DNA from 2 places in the Paenibacillus sp. FSL R5-0623 genome. Region 1 is predicted to be linked to the other one. Evidence: predicted binding sites of a transcription regulator. Region 1 holds the regulator's gene; the other holds the start of a gene.

The links. Region 1 encodes LexA, which represses DNA repair genes until DNA is damaged. Its sites were predicted from a motif close to CGAACATATGTTCG; they were not measured.
Positions count from the first base shown of each region.
Region 2: recA (recombinase RecA) is a predicted target of LexA. The motif match lies at 7,863-7,876, and genes of this name have one in related genera.

Region 1 is NZ_CP150233.1:4,068,525-4,085,554, reverse strand. Features, by position in the region: gene miaA (tRNA (adenosine(37)-N6)-dimethylallyltransferase MiaA) at 1-424, shown strand, start outside; gene hfq (RNA chaperone Hfq) at 798-1,040, shown strand; gene MKY92_RS17870 (PBP1A family penicillin-binding protein) at 1,212-3,890, shown strand; gene MKY92_RS17865 (DUF402 domain-containing protein) at 4,179-4,742, shown strand; gene MKY92_RS17860 (AAA family ATPase) at 4,853-5,824, shown strand; gene hflX (GTPase HflX) at 5,944-7,230, shown strand; gene MKY92_RS17850 (methionine gamma-lyase family protein) at 7,315-8,568, shown strand; gene MKY92_RS17845 (MerR family transcriptional regulator) at 8,651-9,064, shown strand; gene glnA (type I glutamate--ammonia ligase) at 9,194-10,522, shown strand; gene MKY92_RS17835 (aldehyde dehydrogenase) at 11,125-12,426, shown strand; gene lexA (transcriptional repressor LexA) at 12,532-13,158, opposite strand; gene MKY92_RS17825 (LysM peptidoglycan-binding domain-containing protein) at 13,455-13,832, shown strand; gene MKY92_RS17820 (DUF896 domain-containing protein) at 13,928-14,137, shown strand; gene MKY92_RS17815 (hypothetical protein) at 14,263-14,772, shown strand; gene MKY92_RS17810 (HAD family hydrolase) at 14,801-15,592, shown strand; gene MKY92_RS17805 (ABC transporter permease subunit) at 16,147-17,030, shown strand, end outside.
Region 2 is NZ_CP150233.1:2,476,636-2,493,665, forward strand. Features, by position in the region: gene MKY92_RS11365 (pitrilysin family protein) at 1-1,252, shown strand, start outside; gene fabG (3-oxoacyl-ACP reductase FabG) at 1,254-2,024, shown strand; gene MKY92_RS11375 (DUF3243 domain-containing protein) at 2,188-2,451, shown strand; gene MKY92_RS11380 (DUF3388 domain-containing protein) at 2,649-3,416, shown strand; gene MKY92_RS11385 (RodZ domain-containing protein) at 3,483-4,544, shown strand; gene MKY92_RS11390 (hypothetical protein) at 4,612-4,782, shown strand; gene MKY92_RS11395 (YajQ family cyclic di-GMP-binding protein) at 4,939-5,430, shown strand; gene pgsA (CDP-diacylglycerol--glycerol-3-phosphate 3-phosphatidyltransferase) at 5,751-6,338, shown strand; gene MKY92_RS11405 (competence/damage-inducible protein A) at 6,446-7,702, shown strand; gene recA (recombinase RecA) at 7,946-9,010, shown strand; gene MKY92_RS11415 (regulatory protein RecX) at 9,294-10,031, shown strand; gene rny (ribonuclease Y) at 10,342-11,883, shown strand; gene MKY92_RS11425 (TIGR00282 family metallophosphoesterase) at 12,038-12,832, shown strand; gene MKY92_RS11430 (stage V sporulation protein S) at 12,950-13,210, shown strand; gene MKY92_RS11435 (dipeptidase) at 13,296-14,297, shown strand; gene MKY92_RS11440 (phosphate propanoyltransferase) at 14,492-15,064, shown strand; gene miaB (tRNA (N6-isopentenyl adenosine(37)-C2)-methylthiotransferase MiaB) at 15,376-16,932, shown strand.

The DNA.
Region 1 (17,030 bases):
CACAGGCGAGAAGTGGTCTGATCAGCTGGCAGTACAGAAGAAAGAGTCGCCTTATGACCTTCTTATTGTTGGTTTGACAATGGATCGGCAGAAGTTGTACGCCCGGGTAGAAGAGCGGATTGATCTGATGATCGAACAAGGTCTGGTGGATGAAGTGAAGTCTCTGTTGGAACGCGGAGTGGCCAGAGGTCATATTTCCATGCAAGGACTGGGGTATAAGGAGATTGCAGCGTTCCTGCAAGGGGAAGTGAGTTGGGAAGCTGCGGTTGAGTGGTTAAAAAGGGATACGCGTCGGTTTGCCAAACGGCAGCTTTCCTGGTTCCGCCATATGAAGGATATTGAATGGGTGGACATGACGGATACCCAGGATTTTGAAGGGAAATACAAGCAGATAAGTGAATTGATTACACGAAAATTTGATTGATTTAAGCGAATATTAGTATTCTTCTGACGATCATCGATTGAATCAAGATATGTAAACCTCTACCTTTTAGTTATCAAAAGGATAGAGGTTTTTACTTATTACTAGAACAGATGTTTGAGATTAATCATTCACCAAACAACGAATAAATGTGCTTTAAAATGAAGAATTTGTCCCTCTTTTGCAAAACAGACAAGCGGTGTATAATGGGTAAGTCTTCTATTTTTTCACCTCGCCAAGAATGAGGGTAAAATAGCAGACAAGGGGTTTTTGTGGATTATATGAAACTGTTCATGATATAATAGCACGAAAGCTACTCAGCGATATTGAATATTACTTGAACACGAATTCAAATGAACCAATGGGGGTACGGCTAATGAACAAGTCCATCAACATCCAAGATACGTTCTTGAACCAACTGCGGAAAGAAAATATTCCTGCTACGGTCTATCTGACCAACGGCTTCCAAATCCGCGGGACGATCAAGGCATTTGACAATTTTACGATCGTCATTGACAGCGACGGACGCCAGCAAATGGTCTACAAGCATGCCATCTCCACGTTCACGCCGCAACGCAGCGTATCGCTGATGCAGCAAGATAACAGCGGCGAAGCTTAAAAAAATTACGAAACCTTTTCACCAACCATTTCGTCTACAAGTATAGGTATTGAAACAGAGCAACCTGAATAAAGGGTTGTTCTTTTCATTCCGGGCAAAATATGTTTAATATATGCCTGAGCCTATAGACGAATAGAAATTATGCAACCGAAAGGGAGTCAGGAGGTTAACATGCCAAACGATCCGTTGTCGAGGTCTAACAATCGCAACAACAATAACAAGTCACCCAAAAAAGCGAAGCCAAAGACCTCTAAAAAGAAAAAAATTACGGGTAAACGCGTTGGATGGACACTGTTTTTCACAATGGCAATCGCCATATTCTGTGCACTTGGCGGATATTTATTTATTATGGTGAGTGGTGAAAATCTGCTCAAAGCCAATAAGGACAAAACCACAATTAATGAAACCTCAAAAGTATATGATCGCAATGGTCAATTAATGGGGGAGCTTTCCATTCAGAAGCTGGACCCCGTCAAAGAAGACGATATTCCTGAGCTGGTGAAGCAAGCCTTTGTCGCTACGGAGGATAAGCGATTCTACGATCATCAGGGCGTGGATATCTGGTCCATTGGGCGTGCGGCGGTTAAGGACGTCATGGCTCGTTCCATGGTGGAAGGTGGTAGTACACTAACCCAACAGCTTGCCAAGAACATGTTCTTGTCCCGTGACAAAACGTTCTTCCGTAAAGCAACGGAAGTATCGATTGCCATGGCATTAGAGCGCAAGTACACAAAAGACGAAATCCTGACGATGTATCTGAACCGGATTTTCTTCGGACATCAGCGTTACGGGATTAAAGCAGCATCTGAATTTTATTTTGGAGAAAAAGATCTAAATAATCTTGAATTGTGGGAAATCGCCACACTCGCCGCGATGCCCAAGGGGCCTTCTGCCTACAATCCGGTGAGCAATCCGAACGATTCCAAAGCACGCCGTGGTGTGGTATTACAGCTAATGTATGAACAAGGCTACATCACGAAGGAAGAGATGGATAAAGCTAAAGCGGTAGATTATAACTACAAGCGACCAGAAAAAGACCAGAAATATCAAGCCTTTATTGATTATGTACTTCGTGAAGCTGAGCGAGTAACAGGCAAAACGGAAGATGATCTGAATATCGGCGGATACAAAATCTATACGACCATGGATGCTCAGGCTCAAACAGCCATGGAAACGGCCTTCACAGATGACAGTCTGTTCGAGGCAAGTAAAGACGATCAACAGGTCCAAGGCTCCATGGTTATCATGAACCATGAGAATGGTAGCCTCGTTGCCCTCCTGGGTGGACGGGATTATCAGACTAAAGGTTATAGCCGTGTAACGCAGAGTCGAAGACAACCAGGTTCAGCTTTTAAACCGATTGTGTCTTATGCACCGGCGCTTGAATCAGGAAATTACAGTGCCAACTCGTCGCTGAGTAATGCGAAGCAATGTTTTGGTAACTACTGTCCTGGTAACTTGCATGGATATTCTTCAACGATCAGTATGACGGAAGCCATTACGAAATCGGAAAATATTCCTGCCGTTTGGCTACTTGATAAAATAGGTGTTAACACAGGCATTAATTTTGCCAAAAGTGTAGGCATACAGCTGACAGATGAAGACAAAAACCTGGCGATTGCCCTTGGTGGTCTAAGTAAAGGTACAAATACACTGGAGATGGCGCAAGCCTATAGTGCATTTGCCAACCTCGGAGAATACCGACAAGCCTATGCGATTAAAGAAATCAAGGATAGCGCAGGCAAAACCACCTACAAACACGATAACTCGGACACAACGCGTGTCATGAGTGAGCAAAATGCGTATCAGCTTACACAGATGCTGCAGAATGTCGTTAATGACGGTACGGGACGTTCAGCGCGTCTGGATCGTCCGGTAGCGGGTAAAACAGGAACAGTTCAAAGTGGTATCTCTGGCAACAGTGCCAACCGTGATGTATGGTTTGTTGGATACACACCGGAATGGACTGCCGCAGTCTGGATGGGCTATGACAATCCGGATGCCAATCATATGCTTAAGAACAGCAGTAAGCTGTCGGCAGCTTTCTTTGCCAAAGTCATGGGAGATGCTTTAAAAGGCGTTCCAGTGAAGCAATTCAAAGCACCAGCTGGAGGGCAGGCACCTCCGCCAGTAGAAGAACCAGAAAAGCCGGCTCTGTCCGTTAGTGGGCTGAGTGGATCATACGATCCAAATGCACAAACCGTCTCACTGAGTTGGACTGGAACGGGTGACGCGAGTACGCAATATCGGATTTATCGGAAAGAAACATCGGAAGCCCAGTTCACTCATCTCATTGATGCAATAGGAGCGACCAATGCACAAGATTTAAGTGCGTTGCCTGGTCTAACTTATGAGTACTATGTGACAGCTTACGACTTGGCATCAGGACTTGAGACGGATCCTTCCAACACCATTTCCTTGATGATTGAAGCGCAGGAAATGCCGCCGGAGGAACCTGATCCTGGTATAGACCCTGGAACAGAGATAGATCCTGAGCAGCCAGGTACGGAGAATCCGGACAATGGTTCACCGGATAATGGCAACTCGAACGGTAATAATGGTAATGGGAATGGGAATGAAAATGGCAACAACGGAAATGGGAATGGTAATAACGGAAACAATGGAAACAACGGTAACAACGGCGGAGCTGGCCAAGGAAACGGTCAACCTGGGGAAGGAAATACGACCCCGCCTGGTCAGGGGACAACAGATCCGGGTGGTACCGGTGAAGGTTCCGATGATGGAGCCGTAACAACGCCAGGTGAGGTAGTAACTCCGGACAGCGGAACCAGTGGGGATACTGGAGGGACAGATGCACCTGCAGATTCTCAAGCTGGAACCGGCGGCTAAGCCAATGAATCACTAAATAGCTACATTGAAAAAACTGCTTCCCGGAATACCGATGAAGCAGTTTTTTTGGTATACGGAACCGACTGTAATGGAAGCTGATTTGATGGATAGGTGGGACAAAGCTTGATTTTGAGTGTAAACCTTAAATATGGTAAGCTGTAACTATTCGTAATACGTTGTGCAAGGGCGGGCCCAGAGCGCTGGAATCCATCAGGCGGACGTTATTACATTGTTCACTAATAACATCAGAGCAGGTCACGGACCTGTAGTCGGCAAAGAGGGGTTCGTATGAAACGGAAATTCGGGGACCGCGCGAACTGGCGCCGGATTACGAACCGACAATTCACATGCCGGTTCGTTCAATCCAAAATTTTCACAGGTTATATTACATTGTACACCATACAGGATTTGAAAGAACCTCTGTGGAAAACTTATGGAGGCAGTACCTTCTGTATCGCAGATAAAGGTTATTCCTGGCTGCAATACTATCCGAAGGGAGAGCACTTTGTAGTTACGGCGATGTTTGACGATCAGGAACGGATTGTAGAGTGGTATATTGATACATGTCGTAGTCAGGGGATAACCGATCAGGGTGTTCCTTGGTTTGATGACCTGTATCTGGATGTCGTTGTACTGAAAGATGGGGAAGTATTTTTGCTGGATGAAGATGAGCTTGAAGATGCACTGTCACGAAAACATATTACAACGGGTGATTATGACTTGGCTAACAAGACGGCAAAGGAACTGCTGCATGCCATTGATGCACATGTATTCCCATACTTTCAGTTATCACTGAAGCATAGGCCGAGTTTGTTTGAGAACGGAGAGTTTCGAAAAAACATTCAGATTTGAGTCATCTACTTATCCGTAGAATTCTTCATGATCCTTCTAATATTGGAGCACCTGATAGAATACATTAATAATCAGGAGAGTTCAGCCCGATAAAATAGAGGTGATGGCGAATGAACGGACGGGTCATGGCTGCAGGAGAGCAACCAGGAGGCAGACCATCCAGACAAATTAATATTGTGTTGCGTAACCAGGAACCTCAGATGTTGGTCAAAGATGAAGCAGCGGCAGTACAGGCAGCCAAGAGTATAACCAAACATGCGCACTTCCAGGAGATACAGGGTGAACTGGAGCAACTGGTTGGACTTGAAAATATCAAAGACTTGGTATTTGAGATTTATGCTTTCTTACAGATTGCTCAGATGCGTACTGAAGCAGGTTTACTTAGTGGTGCGCACGTGTATCATATGATCTTCAAAGGCAATCCGGGGACTGGTAAGACCACCGTTGCGAGAATCGTTGCCAAACTCTTTCAGAAGATGGGTGTGTTAAGTAAAGGGCATCTTATTGAAGTAGAGCGTGCGGATCTGGTTGGAGAATATATTGGGCACACGGCGCAGAAAACAAGAGATCTGGTCAAGAAGGCACTCGGTGGAATATTGTTCATTGACGAAGCTTACAGTTTGGCCCGCGGTGGGGAGAAGGATTTTGGAAAGGAAGCTATTGATACGCTTGTAAAATCAATGGAAGACAATAAAAATCAATTTATCCTTATATTGGCTGGTTATTCAGATGAGATTGATTTTTTTCTTCAGACGAACCCTGGATTACCTTCCCGCTTTCCCATTCAAGTGGAGTTTCCAGACTATAGTATTGATCAGTTGATTCAAATCTCTGAGATTATGGCCAAAGAGCGTGATTATATTTTAATGCCTCAGACCATACTCAAACTAAAGCAACATTTGCTTCAGGAAAAAAATGATTCGCTGCATGCGTTCAGTAACGCCAGATACGTTCGTAATGCCATTGAACGTTCGATCAGGCATCAGGCGGTTCGTTTGTTGGAACAATACTCGGAAGGCAGTCCAGGAAAACTGGAGCTGATGACAATCCGTACAGAGGATTTGAACTTTGAGCGAAAGTAAGCGATAATATAGTTTTTACACCAGCCGGCCGGGCCAACCGGTTCGGCTTAAGGCATGCTATGGCATATTCGTGGTAATGAATACTAATGGATTAGTAATTAGAGGGAGTGAATATATACATGACAAATGGCACACATGATACAGATATGGTCAAAAAAGATCGCGCCGTCTTGGTTAGTCTTGTTACGGATGATGTAAAACGTACAGGTATCAATCCTGAGTACTCTTTAGAGGAACTGGTGAAACTTGCCGAGACAGCTGGAGTGGAAGTGCTAAGTGTACTTTCTCAGAACAGGGAAAAACGTGATACCAAATGGTTCATTGGTAAAGGTAAGGTGGAAGAGCTCCGTGCGATTGCAGAGGAACTTGGAGCAACTACAGCTATTTTTGATCAGGAATTGTCAGGGGCACAGGTTAGGAATCTGGAAGAAACCCTCGATCTCAAAATTATTGACCGTACCCAATTAATTTTGGACATCTTTGCACAACGTGCCAACACTAGAGAAGGTATCATTCAAGTGGAATTGGCTCAACATAGCTACTTGCTGCCACGTTTGTCGGGTCATGGCAAGAACCTGTCCAGACTTGGTGGCGGAATCGGAACAAGGGGCCCAGGTGAAAGCAAGCTGGAGACAGATCGCCGTCACATTCGTGGTCGTATCGATGATCTGAAGCGTCATCTGGAAGAATTGACTCGTCATCGTAAGTTGCATCGTGAACGCCGTAAAAAAACAGGTATTGTTCAGGTGGCCCTTGTTGGTTATACCAATGCTGGCAAATCAACCTTGCTCAAGCAGTTGACGGCTGCAGATGTGTATATTCAAGATCAGCTATTCGCTACTCTGGATCCAACATCACGTACGATGGAACTTCCAAGTGGAAAAGAAATCGTCCTTACCGACACGGTTGGATTTATTCAAAATCTACCGCATGATCTGATTGCAGCGTTCCGTGCAACGCTGGAGGAAGTGAATGAAGCAGACCTGATCCTGCATGTTGTAGACGCCTCATCAGCTATGCGTGAAGATCAGATGCGGACGGTTAATACAATTTTGCAAGAACTTGGTTCAGGGGACAAGCCGCAGTTAGTCCTGTATAACAAAAAAGATGCGTGCACACCAGAGCAGCTTGAGATGCTTCCATTGGATAAAGACCATATCAAAGTAAGCGCATTAGACACAGATGATTTGCTTAAAATCCGTGAATTGATCCAGACAGAGCTTACAGGTGACACGAAGCGCTTCCGGATTCCGGCAGAACGTGGTGATCTTACGTCCGTCCTTTACAAAATTGGTGATGTAGTAGATACCAGCTTTGAAGAAAATGATGTAATTTATGAAGTGGAATTACAAAAAGGTGAATATGAGAAATTTGGTCATATGCTTGAAGATTTCATCGAATTGTAATACTCATGACATATTGATGTGATAAGTTGACACGATAATAGATATTTAATGTCAGATTCGTGCTATGAAGGGGAATGAAGTAAGATGGTAAGCTTTGATTCAGAAATATCTGAACTTCAACATCAAGTGGAGCGTCAGATTGAAGGACAACTGCAACAGATTGATCGGATCACAGATCACAATCAATGGAAGGTGATTAATGCTTTCCAACAGCGAAAAGTAAGTGATTTTCACTTTGCAGGTTCAACAGGTTATGCCTATAACGATCGTGGGCGTGAAGTGCTTGATGAAGTATATGCTGATGTTTTCGGCGCGGAAGCCGCGTTGGTACGTCCTCATTTTGCTTCAGGTACACATACGATTAGTACAGCTCTTTTTGGAGTGCTGCGCCCAGGGGACGAATTATTGTACATCACTGGTAAGCCTTATGACACATTGCATAAAGTTATTGGCAAACCCGGTGATGGCACTGGTTCATTACGCGATTTTGGTATCGGTTACCGTGAGACGGCCTTAACTGATGAAGGTGGAGTGGACTGGGCAGCAGTTGAAAAAAACATTACACCGGCTACAAAAGTCATTGGGATTCAACGTTCACGTGGTTATGACTGGCGCTCCTCCTTCTGTGTTGCTGAGATTGCTGAGATGGTTACGCGTGTTAAAGCTCTTAAGGAGGATGTCATCGTATTCGTAGATAATTGTTACGGTGAATTCACGGAGGAACATGAACCGACAGAAGTCGGAGTTGATCTGATGGCCGGATCACTGATCAAGAATCCTGGTGGAGGTATTGCGGAAACCGGTGGATACATATGTGGGAAGGAACAGTACGTAGAGCTAGCAGCTTATCGTCTGACAGCCCCTGGAATTGGGGGAGAGGTGGGAGCAATGCTGGGGACAACACGTGGCATCTACCAAGGACTTTACATGGCACCGACAATTGTAGGACAAGCTATCAAAGGAAGTACGTTTGCTGCTGCGATGTTTGCTGAATCCGGATTTGTAACCAAACCCGCCTGGAATGAAGCTCGCACAGATCTGATCCAGGCTGTTCAGTTTAGCTCTGCCGAGCATCTGATCGCCTTCGTGCAGGGGATTCAGCGTGCAGCAGCTGTAGATAGTCATGTGGTTCCTGAACCATGGGATATGCCTGGTTATGAGCACCCTGTCATTATGGCGGCAGGTACGTTCATTCAGGGTGGAAGTCTGGAATTATCAGCCGACGCGCCTATTCGGGAGCCGTATATCGGGTATATGCAAGGCGGATTAACGTACTCTCATGTCAAATATGGCGTTTTGATGGCGTTACAGACTATGAAAGATCGTAAATTATTGTGAGTTTATCTAACACGTCATTGACACTTGGTAATAACTAAATGTACAATAGGGTGAAGAATAGATGACTGGAAGGTTGATGAACATGGGTGATGAAATCCGCAGAAATATGGCCTTATTCCCAATTGGTATTGTAATGAAACTTACGGATCTGTCTGCACGTCAGATTCGTTACTATGAGCAACACAGCTTGATCGTTCCTGCGAGAACGTCAGGTAATCAACGGTTATTCTCTTTTAATGACGTAGAGAGATTGCTAGAGATCAAGGCTTTGATTGAAAAAGGAGTTAACATCGCAGGGATCAAACAAGTGATGAATCCTGTTTCGAAAGAATCCGAAGAAGCTACAGTTATCACGCCGGATACTGAAGTTAAACGCAGAGAGCTGTCCGATACGCAGTTGCACCGCTTGCTGAAGCAGCAGCTTGTTTCAGGTAAGAGACCAGGACAAGTATCTCTCATTCAGGGAGAGCTTTCCCGATTCTTTAATAAAAACTAAATTCGCATAACTTGGCGAGTAAGGGGAAAACATGCACTTTTGGTGTGAGACTCCTTGACCCGTGGAACTTTCTAATGTACAAATATAACAGGCAGGCCAAATACGCAGATAAGAAAGGGAGAGGTTATAGTGAGTTATACAAAAGAAGACATTCTCCGCATTTCGAAAGAAGAAAACGTACGATTCATTCGATTGCAATTTACTGATTTGCTTGGAGCTATCAAAAACGTTGAGATTCCTGTGAGTCAGTTGACTAAGGCTCTGGATAACAAAATGATGTTTGATGGATCTTCCATTGAAGGTTATGTACGTATTGAAGAGTCCGACATGTACCTCTATCCAGATCTAGATTCTTGGCTTATTTTCCCATGGGTTGCAGAGAACCGTGTTGCACGTCTGATTTGCGACGTATATCTTCCGGATGGTAATCCGTTCCCAGGAGATCCACGTGGTATCTTGAAACGTAACCTGAAGGAAGCCCAAGATATGGGATTCACTTCCTTCAACGTTGGTCCTGAACCCGAGTTCTTCTTGTTCAAAACAGACGAAAAAGGAAACCCAACTAACGAACTGAATGACCAAGGTGGTTATTTCGACCTTGCGCCTACGGATCTTGGTGAAAACTGTCGTCGTGACATCGTTATCACACTTGAAGAAATGGGCTTTGAGATCGAAGCTTCCCACCATGAGGTAGCTCCAGGTCAGCATGAGATCGACTTCAAATATGCTGATGCTCTGAAAGCGGCTGACCAGATCCAAACGTTCAAACTCGTTGTTAAAACGATTGCACGTCAGCATGGTTTACATGCGACATTCATGCCGAAACCACTGTTTGGTATGAACGGATCCGGTATGCACTGTAACCAATCCTTGTTCAAAGGCAATGAGAACGCATTTGTTGATGAGTCGGACGAGTTGGGTCTGAGCAAAACTGCTCGTCACTTCATGGCTGGAACTCTGAAGCACGCACGTGCGTTTGCAGCAATTACTAACCCAACTGTGAACTCATACAAACGTCTTGTACCAGGTTATGAAGCACCTTGTTATGTAGCATGGTCTGCTAGTAACCGTAGCCCAATGATTCGTATTCCAGCTTCCCGTGGTCTGAGTACACGTGTTGAGGTTCGTAACCCGGATCCGGCTGCTAACCCTTACCTGGCTTTGTCTGTTCTGTTGAAAGCAGGTCTGGACGGAATCAAACGTGAGCTTTCCTTACCAGCTCCAATTGACCGTAACATCTACATCATGTCAGAAGAAGAGCGTGTGGAAGAAGGCATTCCTAGCTTGCCAGCTGATCTGAAAGAAGCATTGAATGAATTGATCCGCAGCGAAGTCATCTGTGATGCTCTCGGCGACCACGCCTTGGCTCACTTCTATGAGCTGAAAGAAATTGAGTGGGATATGTACCGTACACAAGTCCACCAATGGGAACGCGATCAATATATTACGTTGTACTAATAGCTCAATCCCTTGGCGCTCTAGCGCTGAGGGGTTTTTATTTTTGTGGGCAAGTACCTATAATATTTAAAGAAAAACCAAAGTGCCCACAAAATGCCCACAGAATCCCCCAAATGTCCCCTGAATTATTCTTCATCATCCCACATAAAAATTCTGTGTTTGTCTGTAACCAAGCTAAATATTACTAACAAAATACATTTGTTTACCGATAGATAATCGTAAAACTCTCTTCTCATCATTGAAAGAGGAATTTTTTGTATGGTAACTAAACTCTCTATCAACTTTAACACTTCATGTTAGTAATAACGCAAAATCATTTTCATCATTTGTCTAGTAACCTATGAAAAAGAAACTGAAATTAGAATTTTTTCTACAGTGCATCAAGCTGTCGGAAGCAAAAGATCTAAATCAAGCTTCCTTAGAAATTCTAACAGCTACAACATAGTAGCAAGTACTATCATTCATTCTTTCAAAATTCCAACCATTGTCCAATACATACAAATGGATGTTTCATATGTATGTTGAAAGTTTCATATAGAAGAGGTATACTTTAATTAAATTTTGAGCAATTTAATTTTAAATAATTAATTGGAGATGTTAATATGGATCAGGCAAAACAACTAGTGACAAAACAACGTACATTTTTTTATACAGGTCAAACTAAAAATATCGAATATCGGATTAATGCGCTTCAACAGCTTAGAAAAGGAATTGAAAAGTATCAGCAACGCATTCAAGATGCACTTCGGGCAGATTTGAACAAATCTGAGGCGGAAGCTTACGGTTCCGAGATTCGCATTGTTTTGGGTGAACTGGATTTTGCATTAGAACACCTGCAGGAATGGGCTGCACCAAAACAAGTCCCAACCAATTCGGCTATGCCGGATGGGGTGAGTACCATTTATCCTGAACCATACGGAGTGGCTCTTATTATTGCACCTTGGAACTATCCTTTCCAACTGGCCTTTGGTCCACTGATTGGAGCAATTGCAGCCGGTAACTGTGCAGTTATCAAGCCTTCTGAATTAACACCAGCCGTATCTCGTCTGACGTATGATCTGATTCAGGAGATCTTCCCTCAGGAGTATATTGCGGTTATGGAAGGAGAAGTTGAGGTCAGCACAGCATTGTTGAAAGAGAAGTTTGATTATATTTTCTTCACAGGTAGCACAGGTGTTGGTCGCATTGTTATGAAGGCAGCTGCGGAGCATTTGACTCCTGTAACTCTGGAGCTAGGGGGCAAGAGCCCTGCTATTGTCCATAGTGATGTAGATCTGAAGCTGGTGACCCAGCGTATTGTTCGCGGTAAATTCCTGAATGCAGGGCAAACATGCGTTGCTCCGGATTATTTGCTTGTGCATGAACAAGTTCATGATGAATTGATTGATCTGATTAGCGCAGAGATCAAAGAAAAATTTGGGGATGATGTGTTACAGAACGCTGATTTCCCGCATATTGTCAACGCGCGTAATTTTGATCGGTTGTCGAAATTCCTCACAGATGCCAAAACACTAATTGGAGGGCGTTCTGTACGTGAGCAGTTGCTCATTGAGCCGACTGTACTTGGAGATGTGAACTGGGAATCACCTGTCATGCAAGAAGAGATCTTCGGTCCGATTCTTCCTGTATTTACGTACAGTGACCTGAATCCTATGCTGGATGAGATTGTCCGCCGGCCAAAACCATTGGCGCTATATCTCTTCACACAGGATGAGCGACTGCAGGATCAGGTTCTGAATCAATTATCCTTCGGTGGGGGATGTATTAATGACACACTTTCTCATATGACTTCACACTATCTCCCGTTTGGTGGTGTAGGAGAGAGCGGTATGGGCTCATATCACGGACAACAGAGCTTTGATGTGTTCTCGCATCACAAGAGTGTTCTGAAACGCAGTGAATAATTAGCCACAAAAATAACATAAACATGAAAAAAAGAGGTTGTCCTGTTGATCAGGACAACCTCTTTCGTATTTCATTACATCTAGTTTTGTTACTCAAGTTAAATATTAATGAATATCTCGGAAAAGGCCTATGACTTTACCCAGAATACTAACGTGTTTCAAACGTAAAGGTTCGAAGGTCGCATTCTCCGGTTGAAGGCGAATATGATCTTTCTCTTTATAGAACGTTTTCACTGTAGCTTCATCGTCTTCAGTCATTGCAACGACGATATCACCGTTATCAGCAGTTTGCTGTTGACGGACAATAACGTAATCTCCATTAACGATTCCAGCTTCCACCATACTATCTCCAACTACTGAAAGCATAAACACTTTCTGTTCGCCTACATAATGTGTAGGAAGAGGGAAGTAGTCTTCAATGTTCTCGGTTGCAGTGATTGGAACCCCGGCTGTAACCTTACCAACGACAGGAATACGTGCAACGCTATGAGCAAATTGATGAGAATGCTCAGATTCTTCCTGGCTCAAAAGCTCAATGGCTCTTGGCTTGGTAGGGTCGCGTCGGATCAAACCTTTTTTCTCCAAACGATCCAAATGTCCATGTACTGTTGAGCTGGAAGCAAGTCCAACAGCTTCACCAATTTCCCGTACGGAAGGAGGATACCCCTTCAACCGGACTTCATTTCGTATAAACTCCAGAATAGCCTGCTGCCTGCTGGATATCTTCGACATACCGTATCAACCCCATTTTAGTAACGTTTGGGAAAATTATAACATAGAACCTCCGTTCGTACAAACATAAGTTCTAAATAAAATAGCATTAAATCAGTGTTTTTTAACTTATAGAACAGAAATTGGCCAAAAGTCAGAGTATAATACTGCAAATACTTTGCAAAAGAACTTCAATTAAGATATTTCTCTTTCAAAAAAGAAGCGAACAATTGTTCTAAAAATCTATTGAACAAAACAAGTGTTCGTGTTATATTGATTCCAACAGATAGGAACAAACGTTTGGAGGCGGGTATTTAATGAGATATTCTACTTATCAAAGCATTTATGAACCGATGAATTCGGAACTGGTGAAGTCTAACATAGGGAACTACAAGAAGGTTTTAGCGCGTTTCAAGATTTCTTCATGGATGTTAAAGGTAGCCATTACCTCTTTGATTATATTTATTGGATGCAGCACTGTTTTAACTGTATTTGCTGGCAATGAGAATGATGTTCTCCCTGGAGGAAAGATAGCCGTTTCACAAGGGGAAACATTATGGAGTATTTCTTTGGAACATAAACCGACGAATATGGACACACGTATTTATATAGAAGCAATTAAGAAAGTGAATCAACTTCATACGACTTCCATCCAAGTGGGACAAGTACTAGCTCTACCGCAATTTGCAGAATAAAATGCACATCAATGAGTGTTAGCGCGTGTCAGCTTGACAAGCAGCCTTTATAATGGCAAAGTTAATATGACTTTGTATTTTTGGAGGGGACAAGCTTGGATATAGATAGTCTGGTAGCACGCATTAACGAATTGGCTCGTAAGCAAAAGTCCACTGGATTGTCGGAGGAAGAACTTGCTGAACGTGCCGAGCTAAGAGAGATTTATTTGAGCAATATTCGCAGTAATTTCAGACAACAACTGGATACCATTGAGATTGTTGATGATGAGAATGACAAAGGCCACCAAGGCAAACTCAAACACTAACGAAACCTAATGATATCATTATGATATTTAGGTTTCTTCCTGTTATTTTGAGTGTGCAATTTATAGGGGGAAATGTCGGTTTGCAATTATGTAAGCCGATACAAAGACACATAAGGGGGATTCTCATGTCGCGTTCGTTCGAGAGAACGGTTAAGAAAAATTCCAAGCAGTTAAATCAGCAACGCAAAAAAAGTGGTCAACCAATCACAGGTACACCAGGTGAAGAAGTCTTTAAAGGACGCAGCCTTTTGTTCCCTATATTTTTGATTGGCCTCGCCTTTTTGTATCTGTTTATGAGCACGTTCCTTGTGCAAGCTCCCATGACAACCTGGGACTGGGTGACGATGCTGCTTTACGTATTTTTGGCAGTCATCTTCATGCTTCGTCGTCCATACATCAAAATTAGCAGTAATCGGATTATAACGACGAAGGGTAATCGTGAACGTTCAATTGGGGTTGACGATATTGTCAAATTCAGAATTGAACCAGGTACAGTTGTTATCGAACATAACAGCCGCGGGAAAAGATGGGTGTTTACCAAGTTATTGAACCGTTACGATACAGATGCGATTGCAGAACGTTTGCTGAAGTTTGCAAAAGCACACCAGATCACCGTGGAAACCGTCGAAAAGTAATTATTGCATAAAGGGGTAGATGATCGGAATGGCGTTAAAAGCGATTTTGTTCGACCTAGATGATACTTTATTATGGGATGAGCGTAGTGTTCGAGAAGCTTTTCATGAGACTTGTCTAATCGCAGCGCAAGAGACTGGGGTAAAACCAGAAGAACTTGAAGAAGCTGTTCGTAATGAGGCACGTGGACTGTATGAATCATATGAAACCTTTCCTTTTACCAAAATGATTGGAATCAATCCGTTTGAAGGCCTTTGGGCTAACTTTACTGGTGGGGATCAGCCTGAGTTCCGTCAGTTGGAACAGCTTGCTCCAGTTTACCGTAAAGAATCTTGGCGTCGTGGCTTGTTGAAGTTGGGTATAGATCGGGAAGATCTTGCTGAACAACTTGCTGCGCAGTTTGGAGTAGAACGGAGATCCAGACCTCATGTGTACGAAGAAACGATGGATACCTTGCGTCAGTTACAAGGAAAGTACAAACTGTTATTGTTAACAAACGGTTGTCCTGCTTTGCAACAAGAAAAGTTGGATGGTGTACCTGAATTGACTCCTTTCTTTGATGAGATTATTATCTCGGGTAACTTCGGAAAAGGAAAACCAGATCCGTCGATATTTGAACATGCTTTGAGTAAACTGGGTGTTAAACCCGAAGAGAGCATGATGGTTGGAGACAAGTTAACGACTGATATTCGTGGTGCTTTATCATCTGGGATCCAATCCGTATGGATTAACCGTGAGCATAAGACCAACAACGAAACGTATGCGCCAGACCATGAAATAACACATTTATCGGAATTAAATCAGCTTATTGCTAATTTCTAAGCAGATCAGTTATAACATCTTTCCTCAGCACCCTGAAACATTGGAAGCTTCAATGAACGATGATGTCGTTCTTGAAGTTACCAATGTTTTTTATTTGAGCTTATTGAGTAAATTACCTTGTTAAATGAGATCTTCATTTATTTTTCTAAAAGTTATTGAAATTAGGGGGAAGCTGGATTAGAATATAACTAACATACTAGTATGACTAGTATTTAGATTGTCCTAAAGCAATTTCTTTTTGACTTACTTCATTAAATGGAAGCAGGGAGTTATTGCTTATTATTTTCGATCGATTGTAAGCGCTTAATATTTTAGAGTATCTTCTTCCGATTTGGCAATCACACCACTTAGTAAGTGCTAATTAATGATGTGAAGCACCTTGGATTGTGTGATCCTACATAATACATCAAATTGATATCGCTTACATTTAGCAATTATCTATTTGGTAGTGGAGGTGAAGTTAAAGGAGTTGTTGTCTTCTACAAGAGGAGAAACGATGGGAATTGTACATGAATTACTCTTACTTATCAAGTCCTGGATCGGAGTGAAAACACATGGAGTCGGAAACCGCTAAAACAACGTTAACCATGACATCTTTACGTAAAGAGAGCAGATTACGAACGGCAGCAACTTTGTTCCGCAAAGACTGGCAGCTGTATTCACTATTAATCCTTCCCATCATTTATCTCCTTATTTTTAAATATGGGCCGATGATTGGTAATGTGATTGCGTTCAGACGTTTTGTTCCCGGGGGAAGTATATTTGGAGAAACGTGGGTTGGGTTAAGGTACTTCAAAATGTTCATTGAGGACCCTACCTTCTGGAGAGTATTCGGTAATACGCTGATGTTGGGCGGACTTGCATTGCTCTTTACATTCCCGGTTCCAATCATTTTTGCCTTGATGCTTAACGAAGTGAAGAGTAAACGATTCAAAAAGTTTGTACAGACCGCGTCATATCTGCCTCATTTTCTGTCCATCGTTATCGTTGCGGGTATGATCCTGCAGCTGACAGCAGTGAATGGTTCCATTAATGGACTGGTGGCTTTCTTCACCGGAGACAATATTCCTTTTATGCAGCGGGCTGAATGGTTCAGAACAATCTATATCACTTCTGAGGTATGGCAGGGTATGGGTTGGGGGGCAATTCTGTATCTGGCTGCACTGACAACCATTGATGATTCCTTGTATGAAGCTGCACGTATCGATGGTGCCAATCGGTGGAAGCAAACGATTCATGTAACGTTACCAGGGATCTTGCCAACGATTGTGACGTTATTGATTTTGAACATGGGTAATTTCCTGGCTGTTGGATTTGAAAAAATCTTACTCTTGTACAATCCACTGATCTACGAGACATCTGATGTGATCTCCACTTACCTGTATCGGGTTGGACTGGAATCCAGTAACTTCAGTTATGCTACCGCAATTGGCTTGTT
Region 2 (17,030 bases), 1.6 Mb from region 1:
GGAGACACTATATTACGAAGTAATGGATAACGGACTGCATGTCTATATTTTGCCTAAACCGGGATTCCAGAAAACGTATGCTACGTTTGCAACCAAGTATGGATCGGTGGATAATCATTTTCAGGTTGAAGGACAGGAAGAAGTAAAGGTCCCGGATGGGATTGCTCATTTCCTGGAGCATAAAATGTTTGAAGAACCAACAGGTGATATTTTTGCAACATTTGCGTCTCATGGTGCTTCAGCTAACGCATTTACGAGCTTTGATCAGACGGTTTATTTGTTTTCAGCGACCGAATATGTGAATGAAAATATACAAACATTAGTCGACTTTGTGCAAAATCCTTACTTCACGGATCAGAACGTGGAAAAGGAAAAAGGCATTATTGGACAGGAAATTGACATGTATGCTGATAATCCAGATTGGCGTGTTTATTTTGGATTGATTGAGGCCATGTATCAGAAACATCCGGTGCATATCGATATTGCAGGAACGGTGGAATCCATCCGTACAATCACCAAAGAGATGTTATATGAGTGTTATAACACCTTCTATCACCCGAGTAACATGCTCTTGTTTGTGGTGGGTGGTGTAGATCCGCAGGAAGTTATTGATATGGTTCGATCGAACCAGGAGCAGAAGGATTATAAGCCACAGGGGAGTATTCAACGTTTCTTCGAACCGGAGCCTGTGCAGGTAGGCGAAGCTAGACGGGAAGCAAAACTGGCTGTTTCACTGCCCAAATGTCTGTTTGGATTCAAGGAGACGGACGTTGGAATTACCGGAGAACAATTGTTACGGCGAGATATGACCACACAGCTGATGATGGATCTTTTGTTTGGCTCAAGCACACGATTATTTCAGAAGCTTTACGATGAAGATCTGATCTCGGACAGCTTTGGACATGAGTATAACAGTTCACCGCAATATGCGTTTTCAGCCATTGGTGGGGATACCAAAGACCCGGATCAACTGCTCGCGCGTATACGTGAAGAAGTGGATGCCATTGTAGAAAAAGGGTTCGAATCTACGGATTTTGAACGTGCACGCAAAAAGAAAATAGGCGGATATTTGCGTATGCTCAATTCTCCGGAGAACATTGCGCATGAATTTACACGTCAGCAATTCCGTGGCGGTGATTTTTTCAATATGCTCCCGCTCTATGAATCGATTACACTGGAAAATGTAAATCTCAGACTGAGAGAGCATATTCGCTGGGATCAACTGGCTGTATCGCTAGTCGTGAGTCCTTGATATGGAGAGGGGAACAGGACAATTGAAGGCAATCGGGGAAATGACTGTACTGGTAACTGGCGCAAGCGGTGGCATTGGAGCGGCGATCGCAGAACGCTTCGCCAGAGTGGGAATGAATGTTGTTATACACTATATGAAATCGCATGAAGCAGCCAATGAAGCTGCCAGACGGTGTATGGAACAGGGGAATGGAAAAATCATGACCGTGTCTGCGGATCTTCGCAGCCGGGAACAGATTGAACGCATGCGTGAGAAGCTCGAGTCGCATAATCTCATGCCAGATATCCTTGTGAACAATGCAGGAATCTCGCACTATGGGATGTTGTCTGATGTTACAGAGGAGATCTGGGATGAAGTGATGGCGATTAATCTCAAAGGCACGTTTATGTGTACACAGGAAATGATGCCTCACATGATCTCTCAAAGGTATGGCCGAATCATTAATGTATCGTCGATCTGGGGACTGTCTGGTGCTTCTTGTGAGGTGCTGTATTCCACAACCAAGGGTGGGGTGAATGCATTCACCAAAGCACTTGCGAAAGAACTCGCACCTTCCGGAGTAACCGTAAATGCCGTTGCTCCTGGCGCCGTTCAGACATCCATGCTGAACCATCTGGATCAGAGTGAACTGAAGATGCTGGAAGAGGAAATTCCGGCAGGAAGACTTGCTCAACCTGATGAAATTTCATCACTGGTTTATTTTCTGGCCCTCCCTGAATCGGGTTATATCAATGGGCAGATTATCAGTCCAAATGGCGGTTGGTTAACGTAAAATAGCAAGAAAACTTGATTGGCTGTGAACGAAACAGGTGAAGGTTGCTGAGAAGCAGCCGTCTTCCGGATTATTTTCAAAATGTTCGTATATAAAATGCCTCGAAAGCACATATTACAACTGTTGATTTTAAATCTCATGCGTCATCTAAGGAGGATTTATCATGTCAACAGAAAAAACAGTGCTCTCCAGTTTTGACACATGGAAGAAGTTCCTGGGTGACCGCGTACTGCAAGCAGAGAAGATGGGGATGAGTGAAGAAACCATCAACAAACTTGCGTATGAAATCGGCGACTTCCTTGATGAGAAAGTCGATCCGGCGAACCATTCCAACCGGGCATTGAAAGAGTTATGGGATGTCGGCGATGCAGATGAGCGTCGTACGATTGCGACCCTGATGGTCAAATTGGCCAAACAAAACGCATAAGATTACAGATGAAGAGCTCCCGCATGGGGGCTTTTCTCTAATGATTACAAACGGATTACAGAGCTGTTCTTGTAATTCATTTTCATTTTATATATCATTAACGTGACCCATTTTTAGAAGATGTCTCAGATTGTTGTCCAGTGGACACGTTCTGTTGCTGTCGAATAATGTGGAATAATGCATTACGGGGTGTTGAAATGGAATCTAAACAATGGTACATGGAATATAAAATACATAAGAACAGACCCGGTTTGTTAGGCGATATTGCGTCTATGCTGGGGATGCTTGAAGTGAATATATTGACCATTAACGGTGTTGAAGGCAAAACTCGAGGCATGCTGCTTGAATCGGATGATGATGAAAAGATCCGTTTGCTTGGTGAAATGCTTGGCAAAGTAAACAGCATCACCGTCTCGGCTTTGCGTCAACCTAAATTGGTGGATATTCTGGCCGTGCGTCATGGCAGATACATTGACCGTGACTCGGATGATCGCAAGACATTTCGTTTCACACGAGATGAACTTGGGTTACTTGTGGACTTTTTGGGTGAAGTATTTAAGAGGGAAGGCAATCAGGTCATCGGTTTGCGCGGAATGCCTCGTGTTGGCAAAACGGAGTCCATTATTGCGGGCAGCGTATGTGCAATGAAGCGATGGACGTTTGTTTCCTCCACACTTCTTCGTCAGACGATAAGGAGTCAAATGTCCGAGGACGAATTGAACCCAAACAATGTGTTCATTATCGATGGTATTGTTAGCACGATTCGCTCCAGTGAGCGGCATTATAACCTGTTGCAGGATATTATGACCATGCCTAGCACCAAAGTTATTGAACATCCGGATATTTTTGTTCAGGAATCCGAATATGATTTTAATGATTTTGATATTATTATTGAACTTCGCAACAATCCGAATGAAGAAATTATTTATGATACGTTTACGGCTAGCTACACCGATGAATTGTAAGGAACCGTACGGAATCATGGAATAGATTAGCAACAACTCAAGAGATAAACATAAGGAGGAGATGGCATGTCTGAACTGGGTCAGCAGTTAAGGGAGGCCCGGCTGCAAAAAGGGATGAGTCTTGACGATGTACAGGAAATGACAAAAATTCGCAAGAGGTATCTGGAGGCCATAGAAGCAGGAGACTATAAAGTGCTGCCGGGCAGCTTCTATGTGCGTGCTTTCATCAAAACCTATGCGGAGACCGTGGGACTGAACCCTGATGAGCTGCTGGAGGGACACAAAAAAGATGTACCCGCAGAAGAGACGGAAGCAACGATGGAACCGGTTATTCAGAAGCGTTCCAGCCGTCCGGTTGAGCGTAGTAATCGGTGGATGTCTGTTGCGCTGATGTGGACATTCCCTGTTTTGATCGTAGTGCTGTTGTATGTATACGTGGTGTATAACAATGGTGATGAATCAGATAATCAGGGGCTTGATCCAGTCAAAATTACAGACAGTCAACAACAGCCTGAAGATAAACCGGATCAACCTGCCGACAACGGACAGGCATCTAATCCGCCTGCGACAGATTCAGGTACTGACGGTACTGGTGAAGGTGACGCTGGCGGTAACGGTGGCGGTACTGACACAGAAGGACAGACGGACGGTCAAACTGATGGCCAAACTGATGGTCAAACGGACGGACAGACGGATGAAACTGAGGAAGAACCAACTGACAATTCACCGTCTAGTGTGACTGTTGCAGAAGATGGGAAATCAGGGAATATTACGAACTTTAAAGTTAACGGTAGTGCAGGGCAACCTGTAACGGTTACGATCAAAGCAACAGGTAATAGCTGGCTTGAAGTGTACAAAGGCGAAAACTCCAGTGGAGAGAAGTTGGAGTATGGTAACACAGCCGAAGGTGACAGCTATACCTTTGAGTTGGATAGTGCAGGTATGTATATTAAGTCCGGTTACGCTGCAGCGACCACGATTGAGGTTGGCGGGCAAGTTGTAACGGATGGCAAGGCGACCAATCGGATTCGTTTGAAGCTTGGTGAAGACAGTAGTAGCACTACTTCTTCCACAGGTGTTGAAAATGGATCAACGGATGCTACAGGGGGGACCACGGGTAGCGAATAACCCGGTCAACTGCAGGAGACAATAATCGTGTCTTAACTTGCAGTTAACTTTTGGTGAAGTGAGGTGGATGGCTGTGACAGTCAGCTGGATCGTAACAGGTTTAGGGATCATTGTCAGCCTCCTGGGTTATTACCTGACTCCAAGTGCTTGGGGTTACGGAATATTGGGTTTTGGACTTGCACATGTACTTTTGGGTGTGCTCGATATGTTCAGACAGCCCAACCGGAGCCGCTACTAGTTGGAAGATGGACCAGCAAAGCATTTTTGGCAGCCACTTCAAGTGGAAGCCCAAAATGCTTTTTTTCTTTGTCTAAAACAGCTTGAAATTAGACTTTTGCTTAAGGTATCCTCTATAATGTTACAGAACATACGATTAACTGAAAGGGTGACTGGTTTGAGCTCAGAAAATTCATTTGATATCGTGTCCAAAATGGACTTGCAAGAACTGACAAATGCCGTTACACAAACCGAGAAAGAAATTGGCGCTCGTTATGACTTCAAGGGCAGCAAGAGCAGCCTGAAACTGGAAAAGGATGCGTTAACGATCGTATCTGATGATGAGACCAAACTCAAGGCTGTCATTGACGTGCTTCAATCCAAAATGGCGAAGCGTGGTCTACCATTGAAAAACATTGATTACGCAAAGGTAGAGCCAGCGTCTTCTGGTACAGTCCGCCAGCGTTTGAATTTTAAACAGGGGATTGATCAGGACATCGCCAAGAAAATCAATATCCTGATTCGAGATTCCAAGATGAAGGTGAAGAGTCAGATTCAGGGAGATCAACTTCGGGTAACTGGTAAGAGTAAAAATGATTTGCAAGCTGTCATGCAGTTGCTAAATGGTGCTAACCTGCCTCTGGATTTGCAATATACAAATTTCAAGTAATAAAGGCCTTTTTGTAGCAAAAGTGTTTTTTGACACGGTATTGGGCGTATATTATACTAAGTGTGCATTGCTGGCAGTCAAGCATCAAGTCCAGTCCTCATCGTTTGCTGACTTTGTGAAAAGCAGTACATCTTCTGGAAGTCACCGGAACGTTTAAAGCGTTTTGCTTTTGAGCGGTTGACTTTATTTTTTGCGTTTCTACATAGTGGGATCATGTTAATATGGATTGACATTGAAACTGTACATTTCATGTTCCGGATGATGATAACGGGATTATGATGATTGTTTGGAGTAATGGAGGATATGAGGGAGGGCGTCTTGTGAATTTACCCAACCGGATTACGCTTGCACGAATTTGCTTAATCCCTTTTTTGATGGTGTTCCTGCTCGTGGATTTTCCATTTTATCCAGAGCCGTTGCAGCTTGGAAGCTTGTCGCTTCCGTATAATCAACTGATTGCTGCTGTTATCTTTATCATCGCCGCAAGCACAGATGGAATTGACGGATACCTTGCGCGGAAAAATAACATGGTTACCAATCTGGGGAAACTGCTCGATCCACTCGCAGACAAGTTGCTGGTTACTGCAGTTTTGATCTCGCTTGTGGAGATGGGCAAGCTGGATTCCTGGATTGCAGTTGTGATTATTAGTCGTGAATTCGCAGTTACCGGCTTGCGTCAAATTGCATTGTTGGATGGTTCGGTTGTTGCCGCCAGTGCTTGGGGCAAGCTGAAGACTGTAGTGCAGATTGTGGCGATTGTGCTGTTGCTGTTGAACAATTTCCCGTTTTCATACACGGGTATTCACGTCGATATTATCGCGGTATGGGCAGCAGCGCTTATTACTATCTGGTCGGGGATCGATTACTTTATCAAAAACAAAAACCTGCTTCATTTTACAAAAGCATAATGGTTTGTTCTTAAATGGGTAATCATGAAGGAAGCATTGGGTCAGGGGCAATAGGAAATTATCCTATTGCCCTTTGATCACTCACCACGTGTACAGGAGGATGCTCAATGAAGGCAGAAATCATTGCAGTTGGCACAGAGCTACTGCTTGGACAAATCGTCAATACCAATGCCAGATACCTATCCCGTGAATTGGCTGCGATGGGGATCGATGTATATTTCCAAACGGTGGTTGGGGATAACCTGAACCGGCTTAGTGAAGCTATTCGCATTGCGCAGGGCCGTGCAGACGTTATTTTATTTTCCGGTGGTATCGGACCTACCCAAGATGATCTGACCAAGGATGCGCTCGCAGCTGTTCTTAACCGAAAACTGCATACAGATCGAATGGCAATGGACAAAATTGAGAGCTTTTTCAGAGATCGTAATGTGGATATGACAGAGAATAACCGACGTCAGGCGATCGTTATTGATGGCGGAACACCTCTGGCCAATGAAACGGGCCTTGCGGCAGGAAATGCGATTTCTGACAATGACAAATATTATGTTGTGATGCCTGGACCACCTAAAGAGTTGATTCCAATGTTTGAACAGGAAGTCAAACCTTGGCTGTTCCAGCATGTACTCACTGAAGAGATGCCGATCTATTCCCGAATGCTGAAATTCGCAGGTATTGGTGAATCTGCTCTGGAAGATCGACTTCTGGATCTGATTGACGCGCAGACAGACCCTACGATTGCTCCTTACGCGAGTGAAGGCGAAGTTACGGTACGTGTCTCCACAAAGGCTGCGAGTGAGGGAGAGGCGAAGCTGAAGCTGGATGCGATGGAGGTTCAGATTCGGGAACGTTTGACAGAACATCTCTACGCGAACGAGGATGTCCCTATAGAGTACACGATAGTAACCATGATGTCTGACATGGGGCTGACGCTCAGCGCTGCTGAGAGCTGCACAGGAGGGCTTGTCATGCAAAGTCTGACTTCTGTACCCGGAAGTGCATCAATGCTCAAAGGTGGAATTGTTTGTTACTCCAATGAAATTAAAGAAAAGCTGCTGAATGTGCCTCATGATTATCTGGAAGGTGAAGATGCACCTGGGGCGGTAAGTCCTGAGGTTGCAAAAGTGCTTGCTGAGCAGATCCGCATGATTGGCGATGCTGATTTTGGCTTGGCTGTTACCGGTGTAGCTGGACCGGGATATTCGGAACGCAAGCCTCCCGGACTTGTCTTCATCGCTCTTGCTGAACGTGGAAAAGAGACGGAAATTCATGAGCTGCGTATTAATGGTAATCGCGAGACGGTTCGCATTCGTTCAGCCAAAGCGATTCTCTATCGCTTATGGCAAAAACTTGTGGCGATGGATTGATTAGTTAATCGCTTCGATTGCATTTACAGTTCCAAGCAAGTATAATTAAGGAAGACGGAAGAACCGTAGAATTAGGCTTTACAGCCTTGTTTACGGTTCTTTTTTCTGTTTAATGGAAAGTTTCTTTGAGGAAGAGGCGCCTCGGCCTTTACAAAAAAAACGAATGTATGTTCGAAAAAAAGCTTGGCAAACGTGTTAAAACAAGGTATCATTATCTTATAAACAGTAAAGGGTGTGAGCTTATTGTCAGACCGTCGTGCCGCGCTTGATATGGCGCTCCGTCAAATAGAGAAGCAATTTGGTAAAGGATCCATCATGAAACTGGGTGAGTCCACTCATATGAATGTGGAAATTATTCCCAGTGGTTCCTTGGCTTTGGATATTGCATTAGGAACAGGCGGCTTGCCTAAAGGCCGTATTGTTGAAATATATGGACCCGAATCCTCTGGTAAAACAACCGTAGCATTGCATGCTATCGCTGAAGTACAAAGAGCGGGTGGACAAGCTGCATTTATCGATGCAGAGCATGCTCTTGACCCACAATACGCAAGCAAACTTGGTGTTAATATTGATGAATTGCTTCTGTCTCAGCCAGATACGGGTGAGCAAGGGCTGGAAATTGCAGAAGCTCTTGTACGCAGTGGTGCAGTAGATATTGTCGTTATTGACTCTGTAGCCGCATTGGTTCCAAAAGCAGAGATTGAAGGCGAAATGGGTGATTCACACGTTGGTTTGCAAGCGCGTTTGATGTCTCAGGCGCTGCGTAAACTGTCTGGTGCAATCAGCAAATCCAAAACAATCGCAATCTTCATTAACCAGCTTCGTGAGAAAGTCGGCGTTATGTTTGGTAACCCGGAAACAACACCTGGTGGTCGTGCTCTGAAGTTTTATTCCACAGTACGTCTGGATGTGCGTCGTATTGAGAGTATCAAATCAGGCAATGACATGATTGGTAACCGTACTCGTATTAAAGTTGTTAAAAACAAAGTGGCACCTCCGTTTAAACAAGCGGAAGTGGATATCATGTATGGCGAGGGTATTTCGAGAGAAGGCAGTATCATTGACATTGGTACAGAGCTGGACATCGTTAATAAAAGTGGTGCATGGTACTCCTACGAAGGCGAGCGTTTAGGACAAGGCCGTGAGAACGCAAAGCAGTTCATGAAAGAGCATAAAGATATTGCTGACATCATTGAACAAAAAATTCGTGTAGCCAGTAACTTGGTTACTGCAGTTCCTGCGCCAACGAGTGAAGAGCAACAAAAAGAAGCAGCAGAAGAACAAGAATTGTTTGAAATCAACGAGTAATCTCTCCAAACCTCTCTTGTAGGGAGGAACCCTGAGGGTGTTTCCCACTGGACTCCGTAAACTTATCTGATTGAGCTTGGATCAATCTGGATAATGGATTGTAGTGGGAATACTCGTGCTGTCTAACAGCCCCTGTCCCAATGGACAGGGGCTGTTAGCACGCTAACTGTGGAGTAAAGGCCGGGCAGAGTTCCCGGTCTTTTGTATTATTGGTGTTCTTTGTCTTATGTGAAGGTGTGTTTGGCGTAGTCAGAATGAAAATGTTATGAAAGGGGAGACCAGAATGGATCAACATGACGAGGATTTATATGAAGAAGCAGAACAGGATGGCCTATCCCAATTTCCGGACAACGAAGAACTTATTATTACACGTGTAGAACGAACGAAGAGCAGGCAAGCTCGTTATCGAATCACTTTTGGCATCCACTCCATTACGGTTCTTGAAGATGTGATGATTAAATACAGGATGACTCAAGGTAATACGTTTATGAAGAAGGATCTGGAAGATATCATTCTAGCTGACGAGCGACAGCGGACGTATGCACAGTCTCTGCGCTTTTTGGAGCATAAGCCACGTACGCGCCATGAATTAAGTCAGAAACTTCGTCAGAAGGAGTTTGCTGCACCATTGATTGAAGAGGCACTGGATCGGCTTGAGCGGGAGAACCTGGTGGATGACGATCTATTTGCGAAGGAATGGACAAGACAGCGTATGGAGGGCAAGCGGAAGGGAAAACTGTGGATAAGGCAAGAGCTGCGTCAAAAGGGCATTGCCAATGATCTCATTGTTGAGGCACTAGAAGGGATCAGTACAGATGCGGAATTTGAGACTGCTTTGAGTGCCGGACGCAAAAAATGGAATCAGGTCAAAGGGGACGTCAAAGAGAAGAAAAATAAAACGCTTCCCTTCCTAATGAGACGTGGTTTTTCAATGGATATGGTGCGCCGGGTTGTGAATTGTTTAATTGAAGAAGATGAGGCTGGAGACCCTGAAGATGACGAAGCGTTGTTATGGGATTAGCAGGCTAGAGTCTCTATACGGCATTCTCTTGACAATTTCTTTCGTCAAATACTAAAATGGACATGAGTCTGTAAGAAATGGACAACCCTTTTTCCTTCCAAAAAAGCGGTTTCGGTTTCTTAAGATTTATACCATTCTTAATTATGGGTTCGCTGGAAACAGTGAATAGTACGTGGAAACATGTACATGTGAAATGAAAATCGGCGGGGGATCGCCGTGAGTATTCGTTATTCCCAAACATATGTAAGGTTTGAAAACCGCAAATTGACCCAAGGAATGCCTTGGAGGAACCAACGAGGAGGTGAACAGTATGGAAATTGCAATCACGATCGCTCTCGTTGCAGCCGCGCTATTCATTGGGTTCGGAGTAGGATATTTTATTCGCAAATCTCTTGCAGAGGCTAAAATCTCTAGTGCGGAACAAGCTGCCGTACAAATCGTGGAGAACGCGAAGAAAGAGGCAGAAGCACTGAAGAAAGAAACGGTGCTGGAGGCGAAGGACGAAATCCATCGCATTCGCGCTGAAGCTGAAAAAGACACTCGTGAACGTCGGAATGAAATTCAACGACAAGAAAGACGATTGTTGCAAAAAGAAGAGTCGCTGGATAAAAAATTGGAATCACTCGAACGTAAAGAAGAGCAAGTGGCTAACAAAGAGAAACGAATTGATGAGACTCAGCAGCAGATCGAAATGATTTACAAAAACCAGGTGACAGAGTTGGAACGTATATCCAACCTCACCATGGAAGACGCACGCAGTATCATACTGTCCAACGTAGAACAGGAAGTTCGTCATGAGACGGCTCAAATGATCAAGGACATTGAACAACAAGCGAAGGAAGAAGCGGACAAAAAGTCCCGCGAGATTATTACACTCGCCATCCAACGTTGTGCGGCTGACCACGTAGCGGAAACAACGGTATCTGTTGTTACCCTGCCAAATGAAGAAATGAAAGGCCGGATTATCGGTCGTGAAGGACGTAACATCCGTGCGCTTGAAACCCTTACAGGGATTGACCTCATTATCGATGATACGCCAGAAGCTGTTATTCTGTCGGGCTTTGACCCGATTCGCCGTGAGATCGCCCGTACTGCCCTGGAGAAACTGGTGGCTGATGGACGGATTCACCCGGCACGGATTGAAGAGATGGTTGAGAAATCCCGCAAAGAAGTGGATGAGCGCATCCGTGAATACGGTGAGCAAGCTACCTTTGAAGTGGGCGTGCATGGTCTGCATCCGGATCTGATCAAAATTTTGGGCCGGTTGAAGTTCCGTACAAGTTACGGTCAAAACGTCTTGAAACATTCCATGGAAGTCGCTTATCTGGCTGGACTGATGGCTGGCGAACTCGGAGAAGACGTAACTCTGGCAAGACGTGCAGGTCTATTGCATGACATCGGTAAAGCGCTGGATCACGAAGTGGAAGGATCACACGTCGAAATTGGCGTGGAACTGGCGAAGAAATACAAAGAACATCCGGTTGTAATCAACAGTATCGCGTCCCATCACGGAGATTGCGAAGCGACTTCGGTCATTGCCATGTTGGTTGGCGCAGCAGATGCGCTATCCGCAGCAAGACCAGGCGCACGCCGCGAAACGCTGGAAACGTATATCAAACGACTGGAAAAGCTGGAAGAAATCTCAGAGTCCTTCGAAGGTGTCGAGAAATCGTATGCCATTCAGGCCGGACGCGAAGTTCGCGTTATGGTACAGCCTGAGAAGATCGATGATGCTGAAGCCTTCCGCTTAGCCCGTGACATCACGAAGATGATTGAGAATGAACTCGATTATCCGGGTCACATCAAAGTCACCGTCATCCGGGAAACCCGTGCGGTTGAATACGCAAAATAGAGCATTACGGAAAAGTGGCCGCAGTAGTGGGCCACTTTTCCTGTTGATAGCCTGTTAAAAGGCAACTACACATCATGGAGCATGAGATAGAGTCCTGCAAAGGTTCAACATTTGAAGTAAGAGGACTTTGCAGGAATTGAGGAGGCAGTAATCAATGAAAGTTTTGTTTATTGGTGACATTGTAGGTAACGTGGGACGTAAGGCATTAAAGGAAAATTTACCATATCTGAAATCGAAGTATAAGCCACATGTGGTGATTGTGAATGGTGAAAATGCGGCAGCAGGTCGCGGCATTACCGGTGCAATCGCAAATGAGTTTTTCAACTGGGGTGTACATGGTATTACACTTGGTAATCATACTTGGGACAATAAAGATATTTTTGATTTTATAGATGATGAGCCCCGCATGATTCGTCCAGCGAACTTTCCACCAGGCACACCAGGACGAGGATACACGGTTGTCAAAGGCGAAGGGAAAGAACTGGCGATTGTCAATCTTCAAGGAAGAACGTTCCTGCCTGCTCTGGATTGTCCATTCCGTGTAGCTGATGAAATTGTAGATGAGCTGCGCCAAGACCATAAATGTATTTTGGTCGATATGCATGCTGAAGCGACGTCAGAAAAGATTGCCATGGGATGGCATCTGGATGGACGTGCGTCTCTCGTTGTAGGTACACATACGCATGTACAGAGTAATGATGATCGGATTTTACCTGGAGGAACAGCTTACTTGACGGATGCAGGCATGGTAGGGCCTCGTGACGGCATATTGGGCATGGAGCGTGAGGCCGTGCTGCGTAAGTTCTACACTCAGCTACCTGTACGTTTTGTTGTGGATGATGGCAAATGGCACTTCCATGGTGTTTTTGTTGAAATTGATGAAGCTACAGGTGCGGCAACACGCATCGAAAAAATTCGTCTGATGGAGGACGAGTGGCGCATGGAATAGGGGTATTGTCCCAATTTGCAGGGAAACCCGTCTAAAAAGAAGGAATTTTTTTGCCTCCCGCGAATAACATCTAGTAAGTGGAAACAAACTTTCAACATTCCCAGGGAGGTACTTACCATGGATGTATTAAAAGTTTCAGCAAAGTCCAATCCTAATTCTGTAGCCGGCGCTCTTGCAGGGGTTCTTCGTGAACGTGGAAATGCTGAACTGCAGGCAATTGGAGCGGGAGCACTGAACCAAGCCATTAAAGCGGTAGCGATAGCCCGGGGATTTGTAGCACCAAGCGGAGTTGACCTGATTTGTATTCCAGCTTTTACAGACATTGTGATCGACGGCGAGGACCGAACGGCCATTAAGCTGATTGTGGAGCCCAGATAATACATGCAGTATGCATTGAACCTGTTTACGATGTAGACAGGTTTTTTTGCGTTTTTTTGCAATAACATATTGAGGAGGGTTTAAGATGTCCATGTCTGATTGGCGTGTAGCTGATTTTCACTGTGATGCACTGAGCAAAATTTTGATGCAGCCTGCTCTTTCATTTGAAAATGCTCCACAACTGGATGTGAACTTGCAACGTTTGAAAGAAGGGAATATAGGGTTGCAGGCGTTCGCCATCTATTTACCCGAAGTGCTGGGCAGAGGCAAGTTTGAACATGTGATGGGACAGTTGGAGATTTATCGTAGACGTGTAGAGAGAAGTCAGGAGCGGCCTGACGGCACACAGACGTTGTTATGGCGGGAACAGGTGGCTCAGGTGGGGCAAACAGAGGGTCCGTGGGGATTAATCACACTGGAGGGTGTGGATGGCCTGGAGGGCAACCTGTTCTATCTGGAGTTATGTTATCAGATGGGCGTTCGAATTATTGGACTAACGTGGAATTATGCCAATTGGGCGGCTGACGGAGTCATGGAGAAGCGTGGAGCAGGTCTGACGGAGAAGGGGAAAGAACTGGTGCGCCAGTGTAATGAAATCGGAATGCTGCTGGATGTGTCACATCTGACGGAGAAAGGGTTTTGGGAACTGGCTGATTTGAGCAAACGTCCGTTTATCGCCTCCCACTCCAACAGCTACAGCGTATGTCCCCATGTGCGTAATCTGAAAGATGATCAGATTCAGGCTATCATTGCCCGGGAAGGGCGGATTGGACTGACGTTTGTACCCTGGTTTGTAAAGCAGGAGGGGGAAGTACGTATAGAAGATCTGCTGCCTCATATTGAGCAATTCTGTTCTCTCGGCGGGCAGCATCACCTGATGATGGGGTCTGATTTTGATGGGATTTCAACGTATATTCAGAAACTTGAACATTCAGGACATTACCCGAGACTGACGGAAATCCTGCTCAAGCATTACGATGAACAACTGGTACGTGGCTGGTTGTGGGGGAATGCGATGAGTTATCTTGGGGAACACTTGCCAGAGAGCAATCCGAAGATGCAAATGAAGGGCAATTCCATGAAATAGTGAACTGGTGTGTGCGTTGAATGGGTTGAATTGAAACTTGTTTTCCAAATAAAGGAGGGGAATGATGGCGAAATAAGTGTATTTCATGAATTTTCACCAGTTCGTTTTCATTTCACTCCAAAAAGGGGTATAATACCATTGGATTGTTAAGAGCCTGAGTACAGGCCATAGATAAACAAGGAGTGAAATTTACAATGAGTAAAACAGTACCTGTGGGCGTATCTGCCCGTCACATTCATGTATCCCAAGAGCACGTTGAAATTTTGTTTGGCAAAGGTTATGAACTGACTGAATTTAAACCTCTGTCCCAGCCTGGCCAATACGCTGCTAACGAAACTGTAGCGGTAATTGGTTCGAAAGGACAGTTTGATAAAGTGCGTATCCTTGGACCTGTTCGCCCTGAAACGCAACTGGAGATCTCCATGACAGATTCATTTGCGATTGGTGTTAAAGCACCTGTACGTGAATCTGGAAGCATTGAAGGTACACCAGGAATCACAATTAAAGGTCCTGCTGGCGAAGTAACAATTGATAAAGGTGTTATCGTTGCTGCTCGTCACATTCACTTCCATACTTCTGATGCTGCTAAATGGGGTATCGAGGACAAACAAATGTTGAAAGTTCGCCTGGGCGGAGATCGCGGTCTTGTACTGGAAAATGTACTTGCTCGTGTATCCGATTCTTTTGCACTGGACATGCATATTGATACAGATGAAGCTAACGCTGCTGGCGCTCGTAATGGCGACACTGCTGAAATCATCGATTAATTACATGTAATAGCTTCAGCCGCCAATTGGGGCGGTCTGAATAACATATAAACCTGAGCACAGCCATCAGGGCCGGTTAATTCCAGCCCTGATGGCAAGGCTTAGGTTTTTGTGTTTTCTGAGTGTTCTTCTGCGCATGGCATGTTTCGGATTAGACGAAGGGACATACGGTTTGGATGTGGAACTACAGCCCAATTCATGCTATAATTTGCTGTAATGCTCTTTTAATGTTCCACGCAAGAAATTCATGTGGAACAGGGATGAATGTACGATTTTTTATTAATAGAGGCTGTAAGGAGTGACCGAAGGAAATGGCTAAAGACTCAAAAAAGGATTACTCCCAATATTTTGATTTCTCGGATGCCAAAGTAATTTCGCAAGATGAATTCAGCAAAAAGATAAGAATCCGGGGCCGTGAGATTAACATCAAATCGGAACCCAATCATCGTCAGGAGAAACAGCGGGGCAAGGAAGACGTCCAGGTGCTTTACGAAAATGCCGTTCCCGATGAACTGAAAAACATAGGGAAAGGCAAACATTATATTGTATATACGTATGGATGTCAGATGAACGAGCATGACTCGGAGACCATCAAAGGACTGCTCGAGTCTATGGGATATCAGGCTACAGAGAATCGCAAAGAAGCTGATGTTATTCTGCTCAATACGTGTGCCATACGGGAAAATGCGGAAGATAAAGTATTTGGTGAGCTTGGTCACCTGAAAACGCTAAAACTCGAACGTCCGGGATTGTTACTTGGCGTATGCGGTTGTATGTCCCAAGAAGAAGGCGTCGTCAACCGAATTATGCAGAAGCATGGGTTTGTGGATATGATCTTTGGTACACATAATGTGCATCGACTGCCACATCTAATCCAGGAAGCGCTGTTCAGCAAAGAAATGGTTGTTGAAGTGTGGTCCAAGGAAGGCGACATCATTGAGAACCTGCCGAAGAAACGTGAGGGTATGCGCGGCTGGGTGAACATTATGTATGGCTGCGACAAGTTCTGTACATATTGCATCGTTCCGTTCACACGGGGCAAAGAACGCAGCCGTCTTCCTGAAGATGTCATTGCCGAGGTTAGGGATTTGGCACGACAAGGCTTTAAGGAGATCACGTTGCTTGGTCAAAATGTGAATGCGTACGGCAAGGATTTTACCGACCTGAATTACAGCTTTGGTGACTTGATGGATGCTATTCGCCAGATTGATATTCCAAGAGTACGGTTTACAACCAGTCACCCACGTGACTTCGATGACCGCTTGATTGAAGTGCTGGCCAAGGGCGGAAATCTGGTGGAGCACATTCATCTTCCGGTGCAATCTGGCAGTTCGGAAGTACTCAAACGAATGAGCCGCAAGTATAACCGGGAACACTATCTGAAACTGGCTGACAAAATTAAAAAGGCCATCCCGGATGTTGTGTTGACAACGGATATTATTGTTGGTTTTCCGGGGGAAACGGAAGAACAGTTTGAAGATACACTTTCCCTTGTCCGTGAAGTAGGGTATGATTTTGCTTATACCTTTATTTATTCCCCACGGGAAGGTACACCGGCTGCGGTGATGGAAGACAACGTACCGATGGAAGTGAAGAAGGAACGGTTGAAGCGCTTGAACGAAACGATCAACGAATACAGCCAGCGAAGCAATGAACAGCAACGCGGCAAAATCGTTGAAGTACTCGTTGAAGGCGAGAGCAAACGGAATTCTGAAGTTCTGGCAGGACGTACGCGCAGCAACAAGCTGGTGCATTTTGAAGGACCCAAAGAATTGATCGGTACTTTTGTACAAGTGGAAATCACCGATCCGATGACTTTTTATATTCGGGGCAACCTGCTCTCCGAGCCGGTAGCTGCCAATCAGTAATAGTAATACACACACCAATAAGATGAGAATTTTGGGGTTCAAGATCAGGTTCGGACATTTGCGCAAGTAGCGGAGGGGACGGAATCGGTCTGTAGAAG